DNA from 3 places in the Polaromonas sp. DSP2-3-2b2 genome. Region 2 is predicted to be linked to each of the others. Evidence: predicted binding sites of a transcription regulator. Region 2 holds the regulator's gene; each other region holds the start of a gene.

Region 1 (7,784 bases), on a different contig from region 2:
CGGCTCGGGCGCAGGGGGTGGTGCCGGCTCGGGCACTGCGGGCTACGCCAGTTCGGGCGCAAGCGGTGCCAGCGGCGGAAATGATCGCGGACTGGGCAATGGCGGTGCTGGCGGTACGGGCGGCAACGCAGACAGCACTGGCGGCGGTTCTGGCGACGGCACGGGCGGCAACAGCGGCAATGCCACCGCCGGCAACTCAGGCGCGGGCGGTGCGGGCGGTACGCCGACCAGCACTGGCGGCGGTGGCACCCGCACGGCAGGGCTGGGAACCGGGGGCGCCGGCGCACCCGCCACCAATGGCAGCGCCAGCAACGGCAACAATGCGGCGGGCAACGGCGGTGCGGGCGGCAGCGGAACCGGCGGCGCCGGCGCGGGTGGCAGCGGCGGCACCAACACAGCTCAAGGCGGCACCGGTGGTGTCGGCCAGGGAGGAACCGGCGGCGCTGGCGGCAGTCCTACAGTCACTGCCGGTACCTTCAGGCTGGCCAACACCATGACCAGCGTCGGGCAATCGGCAGCCGGCATCATGGTGGCGAGCCAGAACAGCGGCATTTCCTCACTGGTTCAGCAAAGCGTGAACGTCCAGGCTAACCTGGCCGTCGGCAAGTAAGTCAAATTCGGCATCGACCGCTGCTGTCATGGCAAAGGTTGATGCCGATTTTCCGCGATCGAACATTGAGGGGATAAAAATGAAACGACTTGACATCGCCTGGGTGACTTGCACAGCACTGGTCATCGCCCTGCCGGCACAGGCCATCGCGCAGAGTGCGCCCGTCCTGCCGACCGCTGAAAAGTCCCCGTTCTACAAGCCTGTTGGGACGACCACCCTGGAGGCGCAGCGCGGCGGGATGCAAGTCGTCGTCAATGACATGCAACTGGCGGGCACGACTTCCGGCAATTCAGCGACCAACGTCGTGACAGGCACCAATGCCATCAGTGCCGGCGCCTTCGCCAACATGAGCGGACTGCCGGTGGTGATTCAAAATTCTGGCGCCAATGTGCTGATCCAGAATGCCGTTATCTTGCACGTGCAGATGAACTGACAAGGAGGTCATCGTGAGGGGCTTGGGCAGCGCCCGCCGGGTCGCAGCCGGTTTATCTTCCGCTGGGTGGGGGGCGATGTGGCCCTGCCCGTCACCAGCATCCGCCAGGCGCGCCTGGCCGGCACCTTGCTGCAGCGATATGATTACAGTTGCGGCTCGGCAGCCATCGCCACCTTGCTGACGCACCACTACGGCCTGCCCACGACCGAGAGCCAGGTGTTTGAATCCATGTACCGGCAGGGCGACCAGAAAAAAATCCAGCGCGAAGGCTTTTCACTGCTTGACATGAAACGCTTCCTCAAAACGCAGGGCTTTGAAGCCGACGGATTCGAGCAATCGCTGGACAAGCTGATGGAAGCACGCGTGCCGGCCATCGTGTTGATCAACGAAAACGGCTATCACCATTTTGTCGTCGTCAAGGGATTGCACGGTGACCGTGTGCTGATCGGTGATCCGGCCAAGGGCACGCGCGCCGTGCAGCGGCCGGACTTTGAGGCCAGCTGGCAAAGCCGCCTTTTGTTTGTCATTCACAACCGCATGGAATCGGCTCGCTTCAACCTGGCGGCCGACTGGCGCGCGGCGCCCCAGGCGCCGCTGAGGGCGGGCATCAACCGCGATGGACTTGCCGGCGTCACGATGCCCGCACTCGGCCCGGGAGACTTCTGATGAACCACTTGCCCGCCCCGTCCTTGCTGGCCAGGCGCAGGCTCATGGCAGGCCTGTGGTTACTGCTTGCGACCGCTGCCGGCCATTCGCAAAACCTTGCGCCATCGCCGCAACCCACCCTCTGGCGGGCCGCCAGCAACCACAGGCTGGACCAGTTGCGCGGCGGCTTCGACATGGGTGCGGGCCTGATGGTGTCATTCGGCATCAGTCGGGCGCTGTTCATCAATGGCCAACTGGTCACCAGCACCTCGTTTCAGGTGGGCGACTTCAGCAAACTCACGCCAGCGCAGGCCGAGGTGCTCAGCCAGCAGGTTTCCTCGCAAGCGCAAGTGGTGCAAAACGGCCCCGGCAACACGGTTTCAGCCAATGCCGCCATCGTTCCCTTGGCGATGTATATCCAGAACACGCTGAACAACCAGACGATACGCAACCAGACCGTCATTGAGGCCACGACCAGCGGCCTGAGCCTGGTCAAAAGCCTGAACCTGCAAGCCACGCTCAACGACTTCATCAACAACGCCATCAGAAATCGCTAGGCCGCTATCTTTTTGGCTGCCGCAAGAGCCGCCAGGCAGCATTCACCTCGATTGGGCAGGCACTCGCCTCTTGACCAAGATCAAAATACGCCACCCGGCAAGAGCGTACGCTGGTGACCGTGCAATGAGCCCGCTCCGGGCTTCACGCCAGAACCTTGATATGCATGGCCTCCTCCACTCTTTCCGCCGCTGCTGACGCCCCGCGCCCGTCCCTCTTCGAACTGGTATGCCCCGCCGGCAGCCTGCCAGCGCTCAAAGCAGCGGTTGACAACGGCGCCAGCTGCGTCTACCTGGGCCTGCGCGATGCGACCAACGCACGCAATTTTGCCGGCCTGAACTTTGACGAGGCGGCCATTGCCACCGGCATCCGCTACGCCCATGAGCGCGGCCGAAAGGTGTTCATGGCGCTCAACACCTACCCGCAGGCGTCCAACCCGGGCCTGTGGCGCACGGCGCTCGACAAGGCGGCGGACCTGGGTGTGGACGCGGTCATCCTGGCCGATCCGGGGCTGATGCAGTATGCGGCTTTGCACCACTCCAGCCTGCGGCTACACCTGTCGGTACAGGGTTCGGCCACCAACTACGACGCCATCAATTTTTACCGTGAGCAGTTTGGCGTGGTGCGCGCCGTGTTGCCGCGCGTGCTGTCGCTGACGCAAGTGCAGCAGGTCATCGAAAAAACGCCGGTGGAAATCGAGGTGTTCGGCTTTGGCAGCCTGTGCGTCATGGTCGAGGGCCGCTGCGCGCTGTCGTCCTATGTCACAGGCGAGTCGCCCAACACCCACGGCGTGTGCTCGCCGGCCAAGGCGGTGCGCTGGCAGCAAACGCCCAAGGGTCTGGAGTCGCGCCTGAACGGCGTGCTGATTGACCGTTATGCCGATGGTGAAAATGCCGGCTACCCCACGCTGTGCAAAGGGCGATTCGATGTGGGCGATGATGAAAACTATTACGCCATCGAAGAACCCACCAGCCTGAACACACTCGAACTTTTGCCCCAGCTCATGAAGATGGGGGTGCGCGCCATCAAGATCGAAGGACGCCAGCGCAGCCCGGCGTATGTCGCGCAGGTGACGAAAACATGGCGTGAAGCGATTGACCATTGCACGGCCAACCCCCATCGCTATGCACCCAAACCGGCCTGGATGGCCAGCCTGGACAAGGTGGCCGAAGGCCAGCAACACACGCTCGGCGCCTACCACAGGCCCTGGAAATGATGACAACTCCTGCTTTAAAAATCGCCCTGGGTCCGCTGCAGTATTACTGGCCGCGTGACACCGTTTTCAGCTTCTACCAAGCGATGGCCGCCACATCGGTGGATGTGGTCTATCTGGGCGAAACCGTCTGCTCGCGCCGCCACGAGTTACGTCTGGTCGACTGGCTTGACATCGCGGTCAGGCTGCAGGATGCCGGCAAGGAGGTGGTGCTGTCCACGCAGGTGCTGCTCGAATCGGGCGCCGAGGTGGGTACCATGCACAAGATTGCGGCCAATGGCAATTTTTGGGTCGAAGCCAACGACATGGGCGCGGTGCAGCGCCTGGCGGGCAAGGTTGCGTTCGTCGCCGGGCCGCAACTCAACCTCTACAACCTGCCGTCACTGCAATGGATGGCGTCGCTGGGCGCAAGCCGCTGGGTCATGCCGCTGGAGATGAAGCGTGACGACCTGGCCATCCTGCAGCAAAGCCGGCCCGACGGGCTGCAAACCGAAGTGTTTGCCTATGGCCGCATGCCGCTGGCCTTTTCTGCGCGCTGCTTCACCGCGCGGCACCGCAACCTGCCCAAGGACGATTGCCGCTTCAGCTGCCTGGAGCACCCGGATGGCCTGCTGCTCAAGACCCGCGAAAGCGAAGAATTTCTCGTCCTCAACGGCACGCAGACCCAGTCATCAAAAGTATGCAACCTGGTCGATTCGCTGGACGAGATGCGCGCGCTCGGTGTCAATGTGCTGCGCCTGAGCCCGCAGGCGCAGCACATGAGCGACATCGTGGCACTGTTTGATGCGGCCCGAACGCAGGCACTCGCGCCGCGCGAGGCGCTGGCGCGCATGCAGCCGTTCATGCCGGCGCCGGGCTGCAATGGCTATTGGCACGGTCGCCCGGGTCTGGAGCAAATCAAGACGGCCGTCGCGGCCTGATCCCCGATGTACCACGGCGAGCGCTTCAACAGCATCAGCCACCTGGTGGGTGCGGCGCTGGCGCTGGCGGGCTCGGTGGTGTTGATCGTGCTGGCAGCGCGTATGGGCGACCCCTGGAAAATCGTCAGCTTCAGCATCTACGGCGCCATGCTGCTGCTGCTTTATGTGTTTTCCACGCTCTACCACAGCGTGCGCGGCCCGGCCAAGAATGTGCTGCGCAAGTTTGACCACTGCTCTATTTACCTGCTGATTGCCGGCACCTACACGCCGTTTGCACTGGTATCGCTGCGCGGCATCTGGGGCTGGTGGCTTTTTGGCGTGATCTGGGGGCTGGCGCTGGTGGGCATCGTCCAGGAAATCTGGCTCGCCAAAGGCGCGCGCATCGTCTCGCTGATCATTTATATTCTCATGGGCTGGCTGGCCATGGTGGCGGTGCTGCCGCTTTGGCGGGCGCTCACGCCCGCCGGCTTTGCCTGGCTGGCGGCGGGCGGCGCCTGTTACACACTCGGCATTATTTTTTATGCACTCGATCACCGGGTGCGCCACGGCCATGGCCTGTGGCACCTGTTTGTGCTTGGCGGCAGCATCTGCCATTTCTTCACCGTGCTGCTTTACGTGGCCTGACTCACCGGACCGAAATGACTGCAACATCTTCTTTTGAAATGCCCCGCCCCGTGGGCGCGCTGCTGTCCCGCCTGCCCGCCTATCCGGGCTCGCTGTTGCTGGTCAGCGGGCTTAACCTGGTGCTGGCAAAACAACTCCCCGACGACGTGCGCCAGCTGCTGCTGGACAAAAAACTGCGCATTCATGTGCGCGATGCACGACTGACCTTTGATTTCGCCTGGACCAGTCAGCGCTTTGCCGCCTGCCCGAAACAGCAATCCACCGACCTGATGCTCAGCGCCAGCGCGCATGACTTCCTGCGTCTGGCACAGCGCCAGGAAGACCCGGACACGCTGTTCTTCAGTCGCCGCCTGTCCATCGAAGGTGACACGGAACTGGGCTTGGTCGTGAAAAATGCGCTCGACGCCCTGGAACTGCCGGTGTTCGACCTGCAGCAATTTGCGCCGCACCAGGTGCTGGCGCGCTTAATGGCATGGCGTTCGGGAGTGAAATCATGAGTGCGCAGGCCAGCCCCCTGCCCTTGGTCTACGCCTGCTCGGGCTGCTCCAGCGCCGCGCAGCTGGCCAACCATGTGGCAGTGCGGCTGGACCGCAGCGGCGTGGCCGAAATGTCGTGCATTGCCGGCATTGGCGGCGACGTGCCCAGCCTGCTCAAGACCGCGCGCACGGGCCGGCCTATCATTGCGCTCGACGGCTGTCCGCTGGTTTGCGTAAAAAGCAGCCTGGCCCGCCACGGCATCACGCCCGACCGGCATTACCAGCTGCAACAATACGGTGTCAAGAAACGCCAGCATGAAGACTTTGACCTGACACAGGCCGCCACCGTCCTTGAACGTGTGAAAGCCGACCTATTAACCGAAACACCGGGCGAAAAGCCCCCTTGACATGAACAACACACTTCCCGATCAGGCTTTCACCAGCAGCGCTCCGGCCCCGGCTGCCCCATGAGCACCGCCTTCACCCACATTTCTGCGCCACGCCGCATCATCGTCGCCATTTCGGGCGCCAGCGGTGCCGTCTATGGCGCGCGCCTGCTGCAGGTGCTGCGTGATACCCCCTGCATTGAGTCGCACCTGGTGGTGTCCGACGCCGGCTGGCGCAACATCGAGCTGGAGCTGGACATGGACTGCAGCTACATCGAAGACATGGCCGATCATGTGCATGATGTGCACAACGTCGGCGCGGCCATTGCCAGCGGCTCCTTTGCCTGCAGCGGCATGGTGATTGCGCCGTGCTCGATGCGCACGCTGGCCGCGGTGGCGCACGGCCTGAGCGACAACCTGCTCACACGCGCTGCCGACGTCATGCTCAAGGAGCGCCGCCGCCTGGTGCTGCTGGTGCGCGAGTCACCGCTGCACATCACGCACCTGCGCAACATGCTCAGCGTGACCGAAATGGGCGGCATCATCTGCCCGCCCGTGCCCGCGTTCTACCTGCACCCCCAGTCCATCGGCGACATCGTCAACCACAGCGTGGCCCGCGCGCTGGACCTTCTGGATGTGCCGCACAACCTGGCGCGCCGCTGGGAGGGCGTGGAACTGGCCGAGGCTGCGTAGTAATTAAAGGCGGCCGCGCCTTAACCCCGTGTCCGTTTCCCCACCCGTCCTGGCTGGGCCTGCGCTGGGCAAGCAAAGCGGGATCAGGGCTCGTGCTTGTCTGAGCCGAAGGCGAGTTTGCACGAGACCCCCGCTTTGCTTGCCCAGCGCAGGTTGCCCGTAGCGCAGCGAAGGGACCCAGACTGCGGGTCGCCTTTCTTTGCTTACTTTCTTTGGCGAAGCAAAGAAAGTGAGTCGCCCGCCGGGGCGAATACCCGGCCAGCAAAACCATGCAAAGCCGAAGGGCTACAAAAACAATAGCTACCAGCGCATACGCGGCAAGCGCAAGAGCCACTTTTTCCTCAAAAACTATGCCCTACCAAGACCTGCGCGACTTCATAACCCAGCTGGAACAATCCGGCGAGTTGCGCCGGATCAGGCAGCCGGTCTCGCCGTACCTCGAAATGACCGCCCTGTGCGACCGCGTGCTGCGCGCCGGCGGCCCGGCCCTGCTGTTCGAGCAAGCCACCGGCCACACCATGCCGGTGCTCGCCAACCTGTTCGGCACCCCGGACCGCGTGGCGCGCGCCATGGGCGTGGCCGACCTGCAGGGCCTGCGCCCCTTCGGCGAACTGCTCGCCGCGCTCAAGGAGCCGGAAGCGCCCAAGGGCTTCAAGGACATGCTCGGCATGGGCGGCCTGCTGAAAACCCTGTGGAACATGGCGCCCAAGGAACGCAGCTCGGCCCCCTGCCAGGACATCGTCTGGGAAGGCCAGGACGTCGATCTGGCGCGCCTGCCGGTCCAGCACTGCTGGCCCGGAGACATCGCCCCGCTCATCACCTGGGGCCTGGTCATCACCCAGGGCCCGCACAAGGCGCGGCAAAACCTGGGCATTTACCGCCAGCAAGTCCTCTCACGCAACCAGCTCGTCATGCGCTGGCTCGCGCACCGCGGTGGCGCGCAGGATTTCCGCGACCATGGCCTCGCGCATCCGGGCCAGCCGTATCCCGTCGCCGTGGCGCTGGGCGCCGACCCGGCGACCATCCTGGGCGCGGTCACGCCGGTGCCCGACAGCCTGTCCGAATACCAGTTCGCCGGCCTGCTGCGCGGCGCCCGCACCGAGGTCGTGAAAGCGCTGGGCGTCCCCTTGCGGGTGCCGGCTTCAGCCGAAATCGTGCTCGAAGGGCATATTTATCCCGACGCCAGCCACAAGACCGGCTACCAGCATGCGCTCGAAGGACCGTACGGC
Region 2 (7,784 bases):
GCGCACCATGGAGGCGGCGCTGGCCGGCATGGACGACGACACGCACCTGCATGTGAGCTTTGACGTGGACTTTCTGGACGCCAGTTTCGCGCCCGGTGTCGGAACGGCGGTCAAGGGCGGCCCCACCTACCGCGAAGCCCAGCTGTGCATGGAAATGATTGCCGACACCGGCCGCATGGCATCGCTTGACGTGATGGAACTCAACCCTGCGCTTGACGTGCGCAATGCCACGGCCGAAGTGGCGCTGGATTTGATCGAAAGCCTGTTCGGCAAAAGCACGCTGATGCGCTAGGGTTAGCGCGAAACCTCCCGGCTCTTTCATCACGGCGAGCGGGTCGTTCAATGGCTATACGCTACTGAATTCATAGCTGCTTGCGCATACTAAACCTGCGCCAGAGGTCTATTTGATACTGAAAATCCTCACGGCGTGACGCACCAGGGCGCGGTATCGTGCGCCAGCCCCATCCACAAGGCCCAGCCAGAAGTCGCAGCCAATGCCAGCCCGGCCAGGCGAATTCCCCATTCACCGCTGCCGCCGCCGCGCAAGCGCAACAGCAGCCAGGGGCCGATCAGCAGGGACACGCTGCTGCCCAGGGCAAACAGCGCCATGGTCAGCGCGCCATCGAGCGGACCGCCGCTGAGGGCCGCCACCAGCACCGCCGAGTACAGCAAGCCGCAGGGCATGAAGGCCCAAAGTGCGCCAATGGCCAGCGGCGCGCCCCGGCCCCAGGACGCATTGAAAGCCCTGACCCGACTCCAGACGCTGCGCGCGGTGCTGTCGAGCCAGACAGGCTGGCGGGCCAGCACGACCAGCATCAGTCCCATCATCATCACGGCCACATGAAACAGCGTCCAGACCGGGCGCATGACCGCCGTCTGAGTGGTCAGCCATCCGAGGCCCTGCATCGACGCTGCCGCTACCGCGCCGAGCGCCGAATAACTGGCCAGCCGGCCGGCCTGGAAGCTCCAGAGAGCTGAAGTCTTGCGCGCGCCGGCCGCGTTGCCGATACCCGCACAGGCTGCGCCGCACATGGCGACGCAGTGCGGCCCACCGGCCAGTCCCATCAGTAAGGCCGTCATGGCCAGCGAAGTTTGCATCAGAGCGTTCTAAATGATCCGGGAAAACCTTGCACGCGTACGGTCAGCCTGAAGGTAACGGTCAAAGACCATGGCTACACCCCGCACCACATACCAGCCCATCGCCGTCACCTGAAGGCCGGTGTCGCTAACCTCCACCACGCCCTGCGCCTGCATGGCGCAAAGCTGCTCCAGTTCGGCGGCAAAATAACTTTTGAAATCAATCAAAAACCCCAGTTCAATCGACTCGAACTCCAACTGGCCCTGGCACAGCAGCGCCATGATGACACTGCGCCGCACCAGGTCGTCGCGGGACAGCGCCAGCCCCCGCACGACGGGCAATTGCCCTTGGTCCAGGTGGTCGTAATACTCTTCCAGGGTCCTGGAATTCTGGCTGTAAGCTGCGCCTACCTTGCCAATGGCCGAGACCCCCAGGCCGATCAGGTCGCAGTCGGGCTGGATGCTATAACCCTGGAAATTGCGGTGCAGGCGGCCTTGGCGTTTGGCAACCGCCAGCGCATCGTCAGGCAGGGCAAAGTAATCCATGCCGACGTGCACATAACCGGCATCCTGAAAAGCCGAAAGAGTGTGCGACAACATGGAGAGCCTAGCGCTGGCGCCAGGCAGTTCAGCCGCATCAATCCGGCGTTGCGGCTTGAAACGCTGGGGCAGATGGGCGTAGGCATACAGGGCGATTCGGTCCGGCCGCAGTTGCAGGACCTGCGCCAGCGTGCGGTCAAACGACTCCGGCGTTTGTCGCGGCAGCCCGTGGATCAGGTCAATACTGACAGATTCAAAACCCCTCAGACGCGCGGCTTCGACCAATGAAAAAACCTGCTCGGCAGGCTGGATGCGATGGACCGCTTTTTGCACCGCCGGATCGAAATCCTGGACCCCGAAGCTCAGCCGGTTAAATCCCAGTTCCGCCAGCGTGGCAAGTCGCGCGGGATCAACGGTTCGTGGATCGACTTCAATGGAATACTCTCCGCCCGGTGCAAACTGGAAACTACGCCGCAGCATGGCCATCAACTGGCGCAGTTCGCCATCATTTAGAAAGGTAGGGCTTCCGCCGCCCAGATCGAGCAGGCTGACCGCTTGACCCGTGCCCAGATGGGCAGTGTACAAATCAAGCTCGCGACCAAGGTAGCGCAGATAAGTTTCACCGCGCTCATGGTGTTTGGTGATGATCTTGTGGCAGGTACAGTAATAGCAAAGCGATTCGCAAAAAGGAATGTGCACGTAAAGCGACAGCGGCAACCGCATGGCAGCCGCCCCGTTTCGGCGCTGCGCGAGTGCCTGCGCTAGCTGTTCGGACGTGAAGGCCTCCACGAAGCGGTCTGTCGTCGGATATGAGGTGTAACGGTGCCCCAGAGCATCGAAACGGCCTATCAGTTCGTGAATGGGGATGGGCATACAATCTGCTGCAGGTACGTTTGCGACGGTTCCTTGAACGCGCACCCGCGGCTACGGAGCAGGCACAGCCAATGTATCGTGAAGTTCGCCTTGTTTGTTTGACATATGTCAGCGGTCAGCATGTCTAAAACCATGTAACGAACCCTCGTGAGGAGAATGTCATGTTTGAGGTTACACCAGAGTCCATGGGGACGGGCAAGCGCGGAGAAGCCTCAAGCGACGCCAGACTCCAGCCCATCAATCCTGCCGCCATAAAAGTTGCATGCTCCAATTGCAACCTTCGTGAACTCTGCATGCCCATGGGCCTGAAGGCCGATGAGATGGACAGGATCGAGGAAGTGGTGGCTGTACGTCGTAAGGTCAAACGCGGCGGCCGCCTGTACAGCAACGGTGAAAAATTCACGTCCCTGTTTGCCATCCGCACCGGCTTTTTCAAAACATGCATTACCACCGAAGACGGTCGTAATCAGGTTACCGGTTTTCAGATGGCTGGAGAGATCATCGGTCTGGACGGCATCGTCAGGGAACACCACACCTGCGACGCTGTAGCGCTGGAAGACGCTGAAGTGTGCGTGATGCCGTTTGACCGCATCGAAGAGTTGTCCAGGGAAGTTGTATCGCTTCAACGCCATGTGCACAAGATCATGAGCCGCGAGATCGTTCGTGAACATGGCGTGATGCTGCTGCTGGGCAGCATGCGCGCAGAGGAGCGCCTGGCCGCCTTTTTACTCAATCTGGTCCAGCGACTCCATGCTCGCGGCTTCTCGCAATCCGAACTTCTGTTGCGCATGACGCGAGAGGAAATCGGCAGCTACCTAGGCTTGAAGCTCGAAACGGTCAGCCGAACTTTTTCAAAATTCGTCGAAGACAAAATTGTGGAAGTCAAGCAGCGCCATGTGCGCATCCTTGATACCGAAGCGCTCAAACTGATCGTGAACAACAACCAGAAAACCTGCTGACACTGAAATTTTTCTGTGTGGGCTGACTGACAAACGTTTTAATTTGCCTTCACTTCTTTGGCACCGCTTTCGAGCCGACCATCTGCGGCCAATTCGCGACGATTTACTTCGAATGGCGACATGGCAAGCAGGGTCGTCAAGGCACTCGACACCATGGTCAGCAGCCAGAATACAAAAAAAGCCAGCGTATAGACGGCGTCCCGAGACAACGCCAGAGGCTGGCCGAACCAATGCAGGCTTTGCGGATCAACCAGGGCAAACACCAGCATCTCTATCACGCCCGCCACCAGAAAGGCAGGCCATGCAATCCACATCATTCGTTGGGCCAGCATAGAATTTAAATCTTTCTTGCAACTTGAGGACTGAATGGACGGATCCTTACCGAATTTCCTTCACTTTTCAAGGCTCGGCAGGCACCTGGACACCTGTGGCCGCATGATTTCGGGCCTGCATCGCTGGCGCCATGTTGGTGGAGGATGCCTCCCGATCCGCTGCAACCGACCGCGTTGCCTGACCGTAGCTGGTCACGACAGGATCGGGAACCTTGATGGCCAGGTACAAGGTGATGAATGAGGCGACGATCACTACGGCGGGTCCTGCGAAAACCATCCACACATGCCCAAATTTCCACCAGGGTTGTCCGTGTTCTTCGTTCATGATATTTCCATTGTTATATGTTAGCGGGGCACCAGAAATACCGACTTCTCGACCACGCGTCCAGGCGAGTTGACAGCCTCGATTTCAAAGTGGATTTCATGCGAGCCTGGACTTGCAGCCTCGTACGGCAATTGCAGGGTAATAGGAACCCCGCGCGCTTGGGTTGCATCGACAGTGAGTGTGCCTTCGGAGGCTAGCATCAGACCCGGCAAGCCTGTGGCGGTAATGCGGTAATGCTGGGTGGTTTCGGTCGCATTCATCACTTGCAGGCGATAAACATTTTCGATCTTTCCGCCGCTGACGATACGCGCCAGCGAAGCACGGTCACGAATCACGTCGACCTTGAATGGGGAGCGCAACGCCAAACTAATGAACAAGGCGGCAGTAACGCCCAGCAAGATGGCCGTGTAGACCAGCACCCTGGGGCGGAATATGCGACGCAAAAGCTGCGATCTGCCCCAGCCCTGTACCACCGCATTCTGTGTTGAATAGCGAATCAGGCCGCGCGGATAGTTCATTTTGTCCATCACGGTATCGCACACATCGATGCACGCCGCGCAACTGATGCACTCGTATTGCAGACCTTTGCGGATGTCGATCCCCGTCGGGCAGACCTGGACACAAAGTGTGCAGTCAATGCAGGAACCCAAGTTCAGGGCAGTCGGATCGGCCTTCTTGGAACGAGATCCGCGGGGTTCACCGCGCGCCTCGTCATAGGTGACAATCAATGTGTCCTTGTCAAACATCGCGCTCTGAAACCGGGCATACGGACACATGTACTTGCAGACCTGCTCGCGCATGTAGCCTGCATTGCCATACGTGGCGAATCCATAAAAGAAAACCCAGAAGGTTTCCCACGGGCCCATGCCTGCATTGATGAAACTGACGCTTAGTTCCTTGATAGGCGTGAAATAACCGACAAAGGTAAACCCCGTCCACAAGGCCAGAGCAATCCACAAAAACTGCTTGCTGGCCTTGCGTGCCAACTTGTTGACGGACATGGAGCTTGCATCAAGTCGCAGGCGTGCCGAGCGGTCGCCTTCGGTGATTTTTTCAAGCCAGAGAAAGATTTCGGTGTATACCGTCTGCGGACAGGCATAACCGCACCACTGGCGACCGGCCACAGCCGTGAACAAGAACAGCGCCAATGCCGAAATGACCAAGATGCCCGAGAGGTAAATGAAATCCTGCGGGTAAAGAACCAGACCAAGAATATAGAAACGCCGTGCTTCCAGATCAAACAATACGGCTTGGCGCTGACCCCATTCCAGCCACGGAAGGCCGTAGAAGACTAGCTGGGTGATAAAAACCGTGGCCCAGCGCCACTTTGAAAAAAATCCCGTGACGCTACGTGGATAAATTTTCTTCTGAGCTTGATAAATGCTGCCAGTCTCACCATCGCCAGTTGCTGACGCGGCCTGCAACTGCTCTCCGGCCATTACCGTGATGGGAATGACTTTTCGAGGAGTTGGCTTTAAATTATCCACAAGTACTACTCCATGCAAAGCCCCAGTAGAAGCCTTGCCGGGTAAAAGATCAATTCAGCGCTACTGCGCCTGGCTTGTTTGACAAGCTCCAAACATACGATGCCAGAACACGAATCTGGGATTCGGTCAGTTTGTCCTTTTGCGCAGGCATCTGGTTTACCTTGCCATTATTGATCATGGCCACGATTGCGTTTTCACCCCATCCGTGTAGCCAGATATCGTCGGTCAGGTTAGGAGCACCGATGGCTTGGTTGCCTTTTCCATCCACACCATGGCAGGCCGCGCAGGCACCGAACTTACTTTTCCCGAGGGAAGCCTTGACCGAGTCGTGTGGGCTGCCTGACATGCTCAGAACATATTGAGCCACGTTGCGCACATCATCCGGGGTTCCTACGGCGGCAGCCATGGGGGGCATGTTGCCAATGCGTCCTCCGACCAAGGTTTCAACAATCTTGTCGGGTGTGCCGCCATGCAGCCAGTCCTTGTCCGAAAGATTTGGGAATCCCTTGCTGCCACGGGCATCTGATCCGTGGCATTGCGAACAGTTGTTCATGAACAAACGCTCGCCAATCGCCATGGCTTGAGGATCGCTTGCCACATCTTCGGGCTTCATGCTGTTGAACCTGGCGTACAGTGGCTCAACTTCTTTGTTGCCTTTGGCCACTTCGGCTTCGTACTGGCCAACCTGGCTCCAGCCAAACTTGCCGGCGAAGTTGCCAAGGCCGGGATACATGGCAAGGTAAGCCAGCCCAAAAATCACGGTAATGATGAACAGCCACACCCACCAGCGTGGCAATGGGTTGTTCATCTCGCGCAGGTCGCCGTCCCAAACGTGCCCGGTCGTATTGTCGTTGGCGGTCATGGCCTTGGCCTTGCCGCTGAACCATAGCAGCAGCAAGCAGGCAAAGATGCCGATCAGCGAAATGCCAGTCACGTAGACCGACCAGAAATTACTGGTGAAATCGCTCATTTTTTTCTTCCTTGTCCAGTTCTTGGGAGCTGTGGGTCTTCGTCTTGTTCAAAGGGCAGTTGGGCTGCCTCGTCGAAGCCCTTGGCATTGCGGCTAGACCACGCCCACACGACGATTCCGATGAAGACGAGAAAAGTGGCCACCGTTACGATGGACCTGAGTGTGTTGATTTCCATGATCGTCTGCCTTCGTCGGCTTATTTGCGGTGAATTCCGAGCACCTGCAGATAGGCGATGACGGCTTCAATCTCGGTTTTCCCTTTGACATCGGTAGCCGCCGACGCAATCTGCTCGTCAGTGTAGGGCGTGCCCACCGTGCGCAGTCCCTGCATGTGGGTTTTGATCGAAGTGTCGTCAACGATGTTTTTCATCAGCCATGGGTAGGCAGGCATGTTTGATTCGGGAACCAAATCACGCGGATTGTTCAGGTGAATCCGGTGCCATTCATCGCTGTACTTGCCACCTACCCGCGCCAGGTCCGGACCCGTTCGCTTGCTGCCCCACTGAAAGGGATGGTCATAGACGGACTCGCCGGCAACTGAGTAAGGACCGTAACGCAGCGTTTCGGCGCGGAAGGGGCGGATCATTTGCGAGTGGCAGTTGTAGCAGCCTTCGCGCTGATAAATGTCTCGCCCGATGACCTGCAGCGCGGTGTAGGGCTGCAGCCCCTTGATGGGCTCGGTCGTCGACTTCTGGAAAAACAGCGGCACAATCTCCACCAAGCCGCCAACAGAGAGCACAAGCAAAATCAGCACGATCATCAGGAAGTTGTTGGTTTCGACCTTCTCGTGAGAAATGCCACCGCTCGATTTTTGATTAGCCATGTTGTTGTTTTCCTCAAGCGTGGGCCACGGCAGCCGGAATGGTGACAGTGACTGAACGACCGGCCGTGGCGGTCTTGTAGGTATTCCAGAGCATGATCACCATGCCACTGAGGTACAGCAAGCCGCCGACCAGACGCAATACATAGAAGGGGAACGACGCCTTGACCGACTCGACGAAAGTGTAGGTCAGCGTGCCGTCGGTGTTGACCGCGCGCCACATCAGACCCTGCATGACGCCGGCAATCCACATGGCCGCGATGTAGATCACGATGCCGATGGTGGCGGTCCAGAAATGCACCTCCACCGCCTTCATGCTGTACATCTGCTTCTGGTCAAAGAGGCGCGGAATCAGGTAGTACATGCTGCCGATGGTGATCAAGCCGACCCAGCCCAGGGCG
Region 3 (7,784 bases), on a different contig from region 2:
CGGTCGAGGCCAACGGCAGTTATGCGCTGCTCAACAAGGCGGTGCTGTCCGGCTTTGCCGAAGCCGTCGGCACCGTCTCGGCCGGCGTGGAAATCGGGAAACTCCAGGCCAGCGGCCAAAGTGCGCAGCAGGCCCAGGCTGGTCGCAACCCCATCGGCACCCAGATGGTGGCCCTGTTCAACCCGACCGAAGGCTACGGCAGCTACGTGGTGCCTGCAGTCGCCCTGTTGATCATCCAGCAGACGCTGTTGATGGGCGTGGCCATGCTGGTCGGGCTGTGGGCTGAAACCGGCCAGCACCGCGCCGATGCGGCGACCTGGCTGGGCCGCATCCTCGGGTTTTCGAGCGTCGGCTACCTCAGCGGCCTGCTCTACTTTGGCTGGATTTTCTGGGCCCAGGATTTTCCGCGTGGCGCCAACACCGGCGGCGCACTGGTGTTGCTGGCCTTCTACATTCCGGCCATCTGCACGCTGGGCGCCTTGCTGGGCGTCTGGTTCGGCAACCGCGAACGGGCCTTGCAGGTGCTGCTGTTCACGGCTTTGCCGATGGCCTTTGTGTCCGGTTTTTCATGGCCTGCCGAAGCCCTGCCCGAGCCGCTGCAAGCCCTGCGCTGGCTGTTTCCGAGCACGGCGGGCATTCAGGCCTCGCTCAGGCTCAACCAGATGGGCGCGCCGCTGGCCGATGTCGCAGGCTACCTGTTGATTTTGGCGGCACTGGCCGCCTCGGCCGGCGGGCTGTTGCTGCGGGTTGCACGTCCGGAAAAATCCTAAGTGCTATTTAAGTTATAGCATGCTTCGCCCGTCCATATAGCGCCACAGGCATTTTCAACATAATTGGTGCAATCGGCCAGGATGAACGGCCTGGACCCGTGGGCGTACCCAAAAGCCGTACTTTCGCGCCTGCCCGGCCACCTGAACAGCCGTATCGACGAGTTGCAGTTCCATCGCTGGCAACTTGCGGGCCGAGGCTTTCACCAAACCGCAGCATATTTCGGCAAGCAGGGTCAAGCTGGCATGACCAGCCGTTTACCCCGACATTGGCATCGGCAGGTCGGGTGTCGGCAATGTGGCGCCAATGTCAATGATGGCTGCACCCGAGCCCGGCCAGAAGAAGCAGACATGCCGACATGCAGGCACTTCGCGGAAGAAGTGCCTCCAAAACCTGTCCACTGGCCAGATCAACCGCTCTGTCAGCGTAGGCGCCCCAACGTGGGCGAGGAATTGATCGGCTACAGAGCCGTGCCTCGCCCCGCGCCAGATCATGCCGGGGTGGCGAGTTTGAGACCAATCACACCAGCGACGATCAACCCAAGGCTGACGAGGCGGCCGGTGTTGGTCGAGTCGCCCAGCAGCACCATGCCGAGGATGGCCGTGCCCACGGCGCCGATACCAACCCAAATCGCATGGCTCTGTCACCGTTAAATGTGGAATTTTCGCCCCAGAGGGCACTCCGATGCGTGAGTTCATGACGCACCTATCGTCAGCCAAGTGGCGCGAAGCTGGGGAAATTTCAACCGGCCAAAGTGGGAGTATTCCCGGCGGCGACACCGACCCGGAGCGGCGCATCGCCGCAACCCGTTACTGGACAGGTTTCCTCCCGATGAGCGCGAGCGCTACATTCGCCACTGCGGTTATTGACAGTCAGGATGATTCCGGTCTAGCGTACACACAGCATGCGCCAACAGCTATTAATTCAGTAGCATAAACCGGCCGGTTGTTTTGCGCGCCGTGATGCAAGTGCCGCGTTATTTCTAGCGCCGGGGCTGCATCCACAACGGCTGGCGTTGCCCTTGAGCGCCATCGGCCACAGGCGCTTTTCCGGCCGTTGCGCAGCCGCCGCAACTGCTGCACGCGCCGCAAGCCGGTTTTTCACCGAGCTTTTTCTGCACCCGCCCCAGCCGGCGGCGAAGCCCGGCGGGCATCCAGTACCACAGCGCATAAAGGGCGGCAAACGCCACCATGATCCCGGCAATCCATTGCTGCAGCATGCTCAGGCCCCTCCCCACGTCAAGGCCAGCCGGTAGGTGATCCAGCTCGCCCCATAGGCCAGCGCGAACATGTAGCCCGCCATGAAAAAAGCATAACGCCAACTGTTGGTCTCGCGCCGCACCGTGACCAGCGTGGAAATGCATTGCGGCGCAAACACATACCAGACCAGCAGCGACAGGGCCGTCGCCATCGACCAGCTCTGGGCAATCACCGGACCGAGCGCTTGCGCCACATCCTCGCCGGTGGCCGACAGCGCATACACCGTTCCCAGCGCGCCGACCGCCACTTCACGCGCTGCCAGGCCCGGCACCAGCGCAATCGCGATCTGCCAGTTAAAGCCGATGGGCGCAAAAACCACCTGCAGCGCATGGCCCAGTCGGCCGGCCAGGCTGTACTGGATCGCCGGGCCGATGGCGCCTTCGGGCGGCGCCGGAAAGGTGGATAAAAACCACAAGATCACGGTCAGCGCCAGGATGATGCCGCCCACGCGTTTCAAAAAAATCACGGCCCGCTCGTGCAGCCCCATCGCCAGCTGGCGCAGGCTGGGAACGCGGTAGGCGGGCAGTTCCATGATCAGCGGCGTGGGCCGCGCATGGCCGCGCCACAGCTTGAACACCGCCGCCACCGCCATGGCGCTGACGATGCCGCCGGCGTAAAGCGCAAACATCACCAGCCCCTGCAGGTTGAAGATGCCGGCCACCGTGCGTTCGGGAATGAAGGCGCCGATCAGGAGCGCATACACCGGCAGCCGCGCCGAGCAGGTCATGAGCGGCGCGATCATGATGGTCACCAGCCGGTCGCGCCAGTGGGTGATGGTGCGGGTCGCCATGACGCCCGGAATCGCGCATGCAAAGCTCGACAGCAGCGGAATGAAGGAGCGGCCCGACAGGCCGACGCTGCCCATCATCCGGTCGAGCAGAAAGGCCGCGCGTGGCAGATAGCCCGAATCCTCCAGCGCCAGGATGAACAGGAACAGGATCAGGATTTGCGGCAAAAACACCAGCACGCCGCCCGCGCCCGCCAGGATGCCGTCGGCCAGCAGGCTTTGCAGCACGCCTTCGGGCATGTGGCTGCGCAGCAGGCTTGAGAGCCACTCGACGGCCGACTTGATCGCCTCCATCGGCAGCGTGGCCCAGCTGAACACTGCCTGGAACATCAGGAACAAAATAACGGCCAGCAGGATCATGCCCCACAGCGGATGCAGCACCACTCGGTCGATCAGGTCGTCGGAATGCAGGCTGTCGGGCGGCGCCTGGACCGCCAGCCGCATGATGCGGCGTACTTCAAGCTGGGTGTCCATGACCTGGTCGAAGGTTGGCGCCTGCCAGGCGGCGGCGCTGGCGGCGTTTGCACCGGGTGCGGGCCAGTCGTCCAGAAAGCGCAGCAGTTCATGCGCGCCGTCGTGGCGTACGCCGACGGTTTCCAGTACCGGCATGCCCAGTTCGCGCGACAGCATTTCGCGGTCGATCACGATGCCGGCGCGCCGAGCCGCATCGCTCATGTTCAGCGCCAGCACCATCGGCAGGCCCAGCGCTCGCGCTTCGAGCACCAGGCGCAGGTTGAGCTGCAGGTTGGTCGCATCGGCAACGCAGACCAGCCGGTCGGGCAAAGGCTCGCCAGGCCGCCGGCCGATGACGATGTCGCGCGTCACGGCTTCGTCGGCGCTCAGGGCGTTCAGGCTGTAGGCGCCGGGCAGATCCAGCACCATCACGCGCTGGCCCGAGGCGGTCAGCACCTGGCCTTCCTTGCGCTCGACGGTCACGCCGGCATAGTTGGCGACCTTTTGGCGGCTGCCGGTCAGCAAATTGAACAGCGCGGTCTTGCCGCAGTTGGGATTGCCCAGCAGCGCCACGCGCAGCGGCCCGGCCACGGGACTGGCGGCCGTCGTCATGCGGGAGCGCCTTCGGCAAGCAGCGGGCTGACGCGGATCAGCGCCGCCTCGCGGCTGCGCAGGGCAAACGTCGTGTGGCCGACGCGCACCGCCAGCGGATCGTTGCCGGGAAAACCGCGCGCCATCACCAGCACCGGCTCGCCGGGCAAAAATCCGATTTCCAGCAGCCGGAGCAGCACTTCGCGTTCTTCGGCGTCGCCTGCGGGCATCAGCCGGGTCACTTGCGCCAGCAGACGCCGGGGCAGCTCGTGCAGTCCGATGTCTGCCGCGCTAGAGGAAAAATGGGTCTGGATCATGAGGTCTTGCACGTTTAAATGAAAATGATTCTCATTATACAAATGCAGACAGGGGCAGAACGTCCTTTCCCGCTGCTGCGTTGATGCAGATCATCTTTCGGTACTTTTCTGGCATTTTTAAATTGCCAGCCGGCTTGCCCTGGCCGGCTTTGGAGGAAGTCTGGTTTTAACCGCGCCCGACGAAAGGCATCGTCGTCGCCATGATGGTCATGAACTGAATGTTGGTGGACAGCGGCAGCGCGGCCATGTGAACCACCGCATCGGCCACTTCCCTGACGTCCATCATCGGCTCGATGGCGATCTCGCCGTTGGCCTGCGGCACGCCGGCAGCCATGGGCGCCGACAGCTCGGTCAGGGCGTTGCCGATGTCGATCTGCCCGCAGGCGATGTTGTACTTGCGGCCGTCAAGCGAAATCGCCTTGGTCAGGCCGGTGATGGCATGCTTGGTTGCCGTGTAGGGCGCCGAATGGGGACGCGGCGCGTGGGCCGAGATCGAGCCGTTGTTGATGATGCGGCCGCCCTGCGGCAGCTGGTCCTTCATCAGCCGAAAGGCGCCCTGCGCGCACAAAAAGGAACCCGTCAGGTTGATGTTGACGACGTTTTGCCACTGGTCGTAGCTCAGGTCTTCAAAGCTGGCCTTGGGCGAATTGACGCCGGCATTGTTAAACAGCAGGTCGAGGCGGCCGAACTTTTCCCTGATGGTGGCAAACAGCGCATCGACCGACTCGGGCCGGCTGACATCGGTGGCCACCGGCAATGCGCGGTCGCTGCCCGACGCGGCGGCAGCCTCCATGAGCGGCTCGATGCGGCGGCCAGCCAGCACCACGCGGTAGCCCGCCTCCAGCAGCGCCAGCGCCACCGCCCTGCCGATGCCCGTGCCTGCGCCGGTCACGAGTGCCACTTTGTCGTTTGAAATCATGAAAAGCCTTTGTCTGTAGAGGTCTGAAGGAGGCAAACGCAGCGGTCATCGGCTTCAAGCGCGGCACCGGCGGCGTGAGCTATTTGCGCAAGATGCTCGACGTGGTGCTGTTTCCGAAAATCTGGAAGCTGCGTGCGGATTTATAACCGGTTTTCAAGCGAAAAACAGCTCTTGCGCAATGTCCACATGCGCAAGCAGCTATTGATTTGATAGTAGATTACAAAGCCCCGGGCATCGCGCCATACAGCCAGGGCATGTCGAGCAGCTTTTCCCCCAGCAGCTTCATCGACGCATCGCGCGCCCAGCGCAGCGGCCCCTGGGCATGGAATATCTGGCCGTTGCGCAGCGACCGGGCCTGCACCCGGGCATTGCGCTCCCAGCGGTTTCGGGCGTAGCGCTGCAGCACGGTCGACACGTCGAAGGCCGGGTCCAGCGCCAGTGCCAGCGCCGAGCCGAGTTCGGCCGCATCTTCAATTGCCATGCCGGCGCCCTGCGCCAGGTAGGGCCGCATCGGGTGCGCCGCATCGCCGAGCAGAGCCACGCGGCCGCTGGCCTGCTGGTGCGCGCTGGTCATGGGCGGACGGTCGCTCAGCGGCCAGAGCCGCCAGCTGGGCCCGGTCCGGTTGCCGCCATCGGTCACCGCCTGGATCAGGTCCTGCAGCAGCTTAGCCATGTGACCGAGCGCTTGCTGCAGGTCAGCGCCGTTGGCATGATGGTCCCAGCTTTGCAGGTCGCCCGCCACCTGGCCATGCACGATGGCCACCACGTTCAGCCATTCGCCGCCGCGCACCGGGTAATGCACCACATGCAGCCGGGGACCGAGCCAGACGGTGACCTGCTGGCTGCGCAGCCGCGCGGGCAGGCTGGTTTGCGGCAGCATGGCGCGGTAGGCCAGGTGGCCGGTGACGCGCGGCGGCGCATCGTTCAGCATCAGCTGGCGCACGCGGCTCCAGAGCCCGTCGGCGCCAATCAGCGCCTCGCCCTCGACTTCGAGCAGGGACGCGCCCGGCACCGGATGCAGGCCCGGGGTGGCCGCCGCTGCAGGCTGCGTTTGCAGGGTGACTTCGCGCCCGCTGTCGGCGTAGCTGGCCACGGGACTGTTCAGATTGAGCCACACATGGTCGCGCGCCCGCACCGCCTGGAGCAGCAGCGCATGCAGGTCGGCGCGGTGAAGCGTCAGGTAAGGCGCGCCATATTTTTCCAGCGCCCGCTTGCCCAAGGGCAACGCGCCCAGTTCATGCCCCGACACGGCGTCACGCACCAGCAGGCTGTCGGGAAAGGCCGCCACCCGGCCCAATGCTCCCTGCAAACCCCAGCCGTTCAGCACCCTGACCACGTTCGGCCCCAACTGGACGCCCGCGCCGACTTCGCTGAAGGCAGGCGCCCGTTCATACAGCCGCACATCCCAGCCTGCCCGCGATGCCGCCAGCGTCGCCGCCAGCCCGCCGATGCCGCCGCCGGCAATCAAGGCCTGGCGCGTCATGCGCGGCACGCGGGAAGTTTCACGCAATGAACAGCGCGAGCGGCCCTCATGCCGCAAGCAGCTGGCGCAGCACATACGGCAGGATGCCGCCGTTGCGGTAGTAGTCCACCTCGATTGGCGTGTCAACGCGCAAGATGACCGTGACTTCCTGGCGCGTGCCGTCGGCGCGGGTGATGATCAGCTTTGCCTCGCTCTGCGGCTTGAGCTCGGGATGCGGAATCACGTCCATCACCTCGGAGCCGGTGAGCTTGAGCGTGTGCCATGACTCGCCCGGCAGGAACTGCAGCGGCAGCACGCCCATGCCGACCAGGTTGCTGCGGTGGATGCGCTCGAAACTGCGCGCCACCACGGCCTTGATGCCCAGCAGCTGCGTGCCCTTGGCGGCCCAGTCGCGCGACGAGCCGGTGCCGTATTCCTCGCCGGCAAAAATCACCGTCGGCGTGCCTTCTGCCATGTACTTCATGGCAGCGTCATAAATCGGCATTTTTTCGATCACGCTGTCCGGCGTGCGGTGGCCGGGGTGGAACAGCGTGACGCCGCCCTCCTCGCGCGAACCTTGCGCGTCCGGTGGAATCATCAGGTTCTTGATGCGCACATTGGCAAAGGTGCCGCGCATCATCACGTCGTGGTTGCCACGGCGCGAACCGTAGCTGTTGAAGTCCGCCTTTTGCACGCCGTGCGCCTGCAGCCACAGACCGGCGGGCGAACTGCCCTTGATCGAGCCAGCCGGCGAAATATGGTCGGTGGTGATCGAGTCGCCAAACAGCGCCATGATGCGCGCGCCCGTCACTGAAAACGCATTGTTTTGGCCATTTTCACCCACCCCGCCTGCATCAGGCGCTTTCATTTTCATAGCAAAATCGCTGAAGAACGGCGGCTCGGCAATGTAGGTGCTGGCCGGCCAGTTGTAGCTGTTGCCGGTCACGCCGTGGATGTTCTCCCAAAGATCACCCGGTTCCGTCTTGACCTTGGCGTAATTGGCGCGAAACGCCTCGCCGTTCATCGCGAACTTCATCAGCGCATGGATTTCATCGCTGCTCGGCCAGATGTCGCGCAGGAAAACATCCTTGCCGCCCGTGCCCTTGCCGACCGACTCGGTTGTCAGGTCGCGCATCACGCTGCCGGCCAAGGCATAGGCGACGACCAGCGGCGGGCTGGACAGAAAGTTGGCCTTGATGTTCGGATGGATGCGGGCTTCGAAGTTGCG

The links. Region 2 encodes FNR, which switches genes on or off when oxygen is low (the NO sensors DNR and NnrR bind a similar motif). Its sites were predicted from a motif close to TTGATNNNNATCAA; they were not measured.
Region 1: ubiU (ubiquinone anaerobic biosynthesis protein UbiU) is a predicted target of FNR. The motif match lies at 2,316-2,329, and genes of this name have one in related genera.
Region 3: ACP7AD_RS11425 (FeoA family protein) is a predicted target of FNR. The motif match lies at 4,256-4,269, and genes of this name have one in related genera.

The regions. Positions count from the first base shown of each region.
Region 1 is NZ_JAFCTH010000019.1:31,642-39,425, forward strand. Features, by position in the region: gene ACP7AD_RS14560 (hypothetical protein) at 1-610, shown strand, start outside; gene ACP7AD_RS14565 (hypothetical protein) at 639-1,043, shown strand; gene ACP7AD_RS14570 (C39 family peptidase) at 1,122-1,709, shown strand; gene ACP7AD_RS14575 (hypothetical protein) at 1,709-2,245, shown strand; gene ubiU (ubiquinone anaerobic biosynthesis protein UbiU) at 2,410-3,459, shown strand; gene ubiV (ubiquinone anaerobic biosynthesis protein UbiV) at 3,459-4,376, shown strand; gene trhA (PAQR family membrane homeostasis protein TrhA) at 4,383-5,000, shown strand; gene ubiT (ubiquinone anaerobic biosynthesis accessory factor UbiT) at 5,015-5,497, shown strand; gene ACP7AD_RS14600 (putative zinc-binding protein) at 5,494-5,883, shown strand; gene ACP7AD_RS14605 (UbiX family flavin prenyltransferase) at 5,944-6,555, shown strand; gene ubiD (4-hydroxy-3-polyprenylbenzoate decarboxylase) at 6,906-7,784, shown strand, end outside.
Region 2 is NZ_JAFCTH010000020.1:14,014-21,797, reverse strand. Features, by position in the region: gene rocF (arginase) at 1-292, shown strand, start outside; gene ACP7AD_RS14830 (sulfite exporter TauE/SafE family protein) at 421-1,098, opposite strand; gene hemN (oxygen-independent coproporphyrinogen III oxidase) at 1,108-2,490, opposite strand; gene fnr (fumarate/nitrate reduction transcriptional regulator Fnr) at 2,727-3,449, shown strand; gene ACP7AD_RS14815 (hypothetical protein) at 3,488-3,781, opposite strand; gene ACP7AD_RS14810 (nitrogen fixation protein FixH) at 3,849-4,106, opposite strand; gene ccoG (cytochrome c oxidase accessory protein CcoG) at 4,127-5,593, opposite strand; gene ccoP (cytochrome-c oxidase, cbb3-type subunit III) at 5,643-6,563, opposite strand; gene ACP7AD_RS14795 (cbb3-type cytochrome oxidase subunit 3) at 6,560-6,739, opposite strand; gene ccoO (cytochrome-c oxidase, cbb3-type subunit II) at 6,760-7,386, opposite strand; gene ccoN (cytochrome-c oxidase, cbb3-type subunit I) at 7,400-7,784, opposite strand, start outside.
Region 3 is NZ_JAFCTH010000011.1:103,841-111,624, reverse strand. Features, by position in the region: gene ACP7AD_RS11450 (ABC transporter permease) at 1-770, shown strand, start outside; partial or broken gene ACP7AD_RS11445 (transposase domain-containing protein) at 834-953, shown strand; gene ACP7AD_RS11440 (SMR family transporter) at 1,259-1,399, opposite strand; gene ACP7AD_RS11435 (hypothetical protein) at 1,751-1,987, opposite strand; gene feoB (ferrous iron transporter B) at 1,990-3,879, opposite strand; gene ACP7AD_RS11425 (FeoA family protein) at 3,876-4,175, opposite strand; gene ACP7AD_RS11420 (SDR family oxidoreductase) at 4,342-5,094, opposite strand; partial or broken gene ACP7AD_RS11415 (tryptophan 2,3-dioxygenase) at 5,139-5,240, shown strand; gene ACP7AD_RS11410 (FAD-dependent monooxygenase) at 5,312-6,577, opposite strand; gene ACP7AD_RS11405 (aconitate hydratase) at 6,624-7,784, opposite strand, start outside.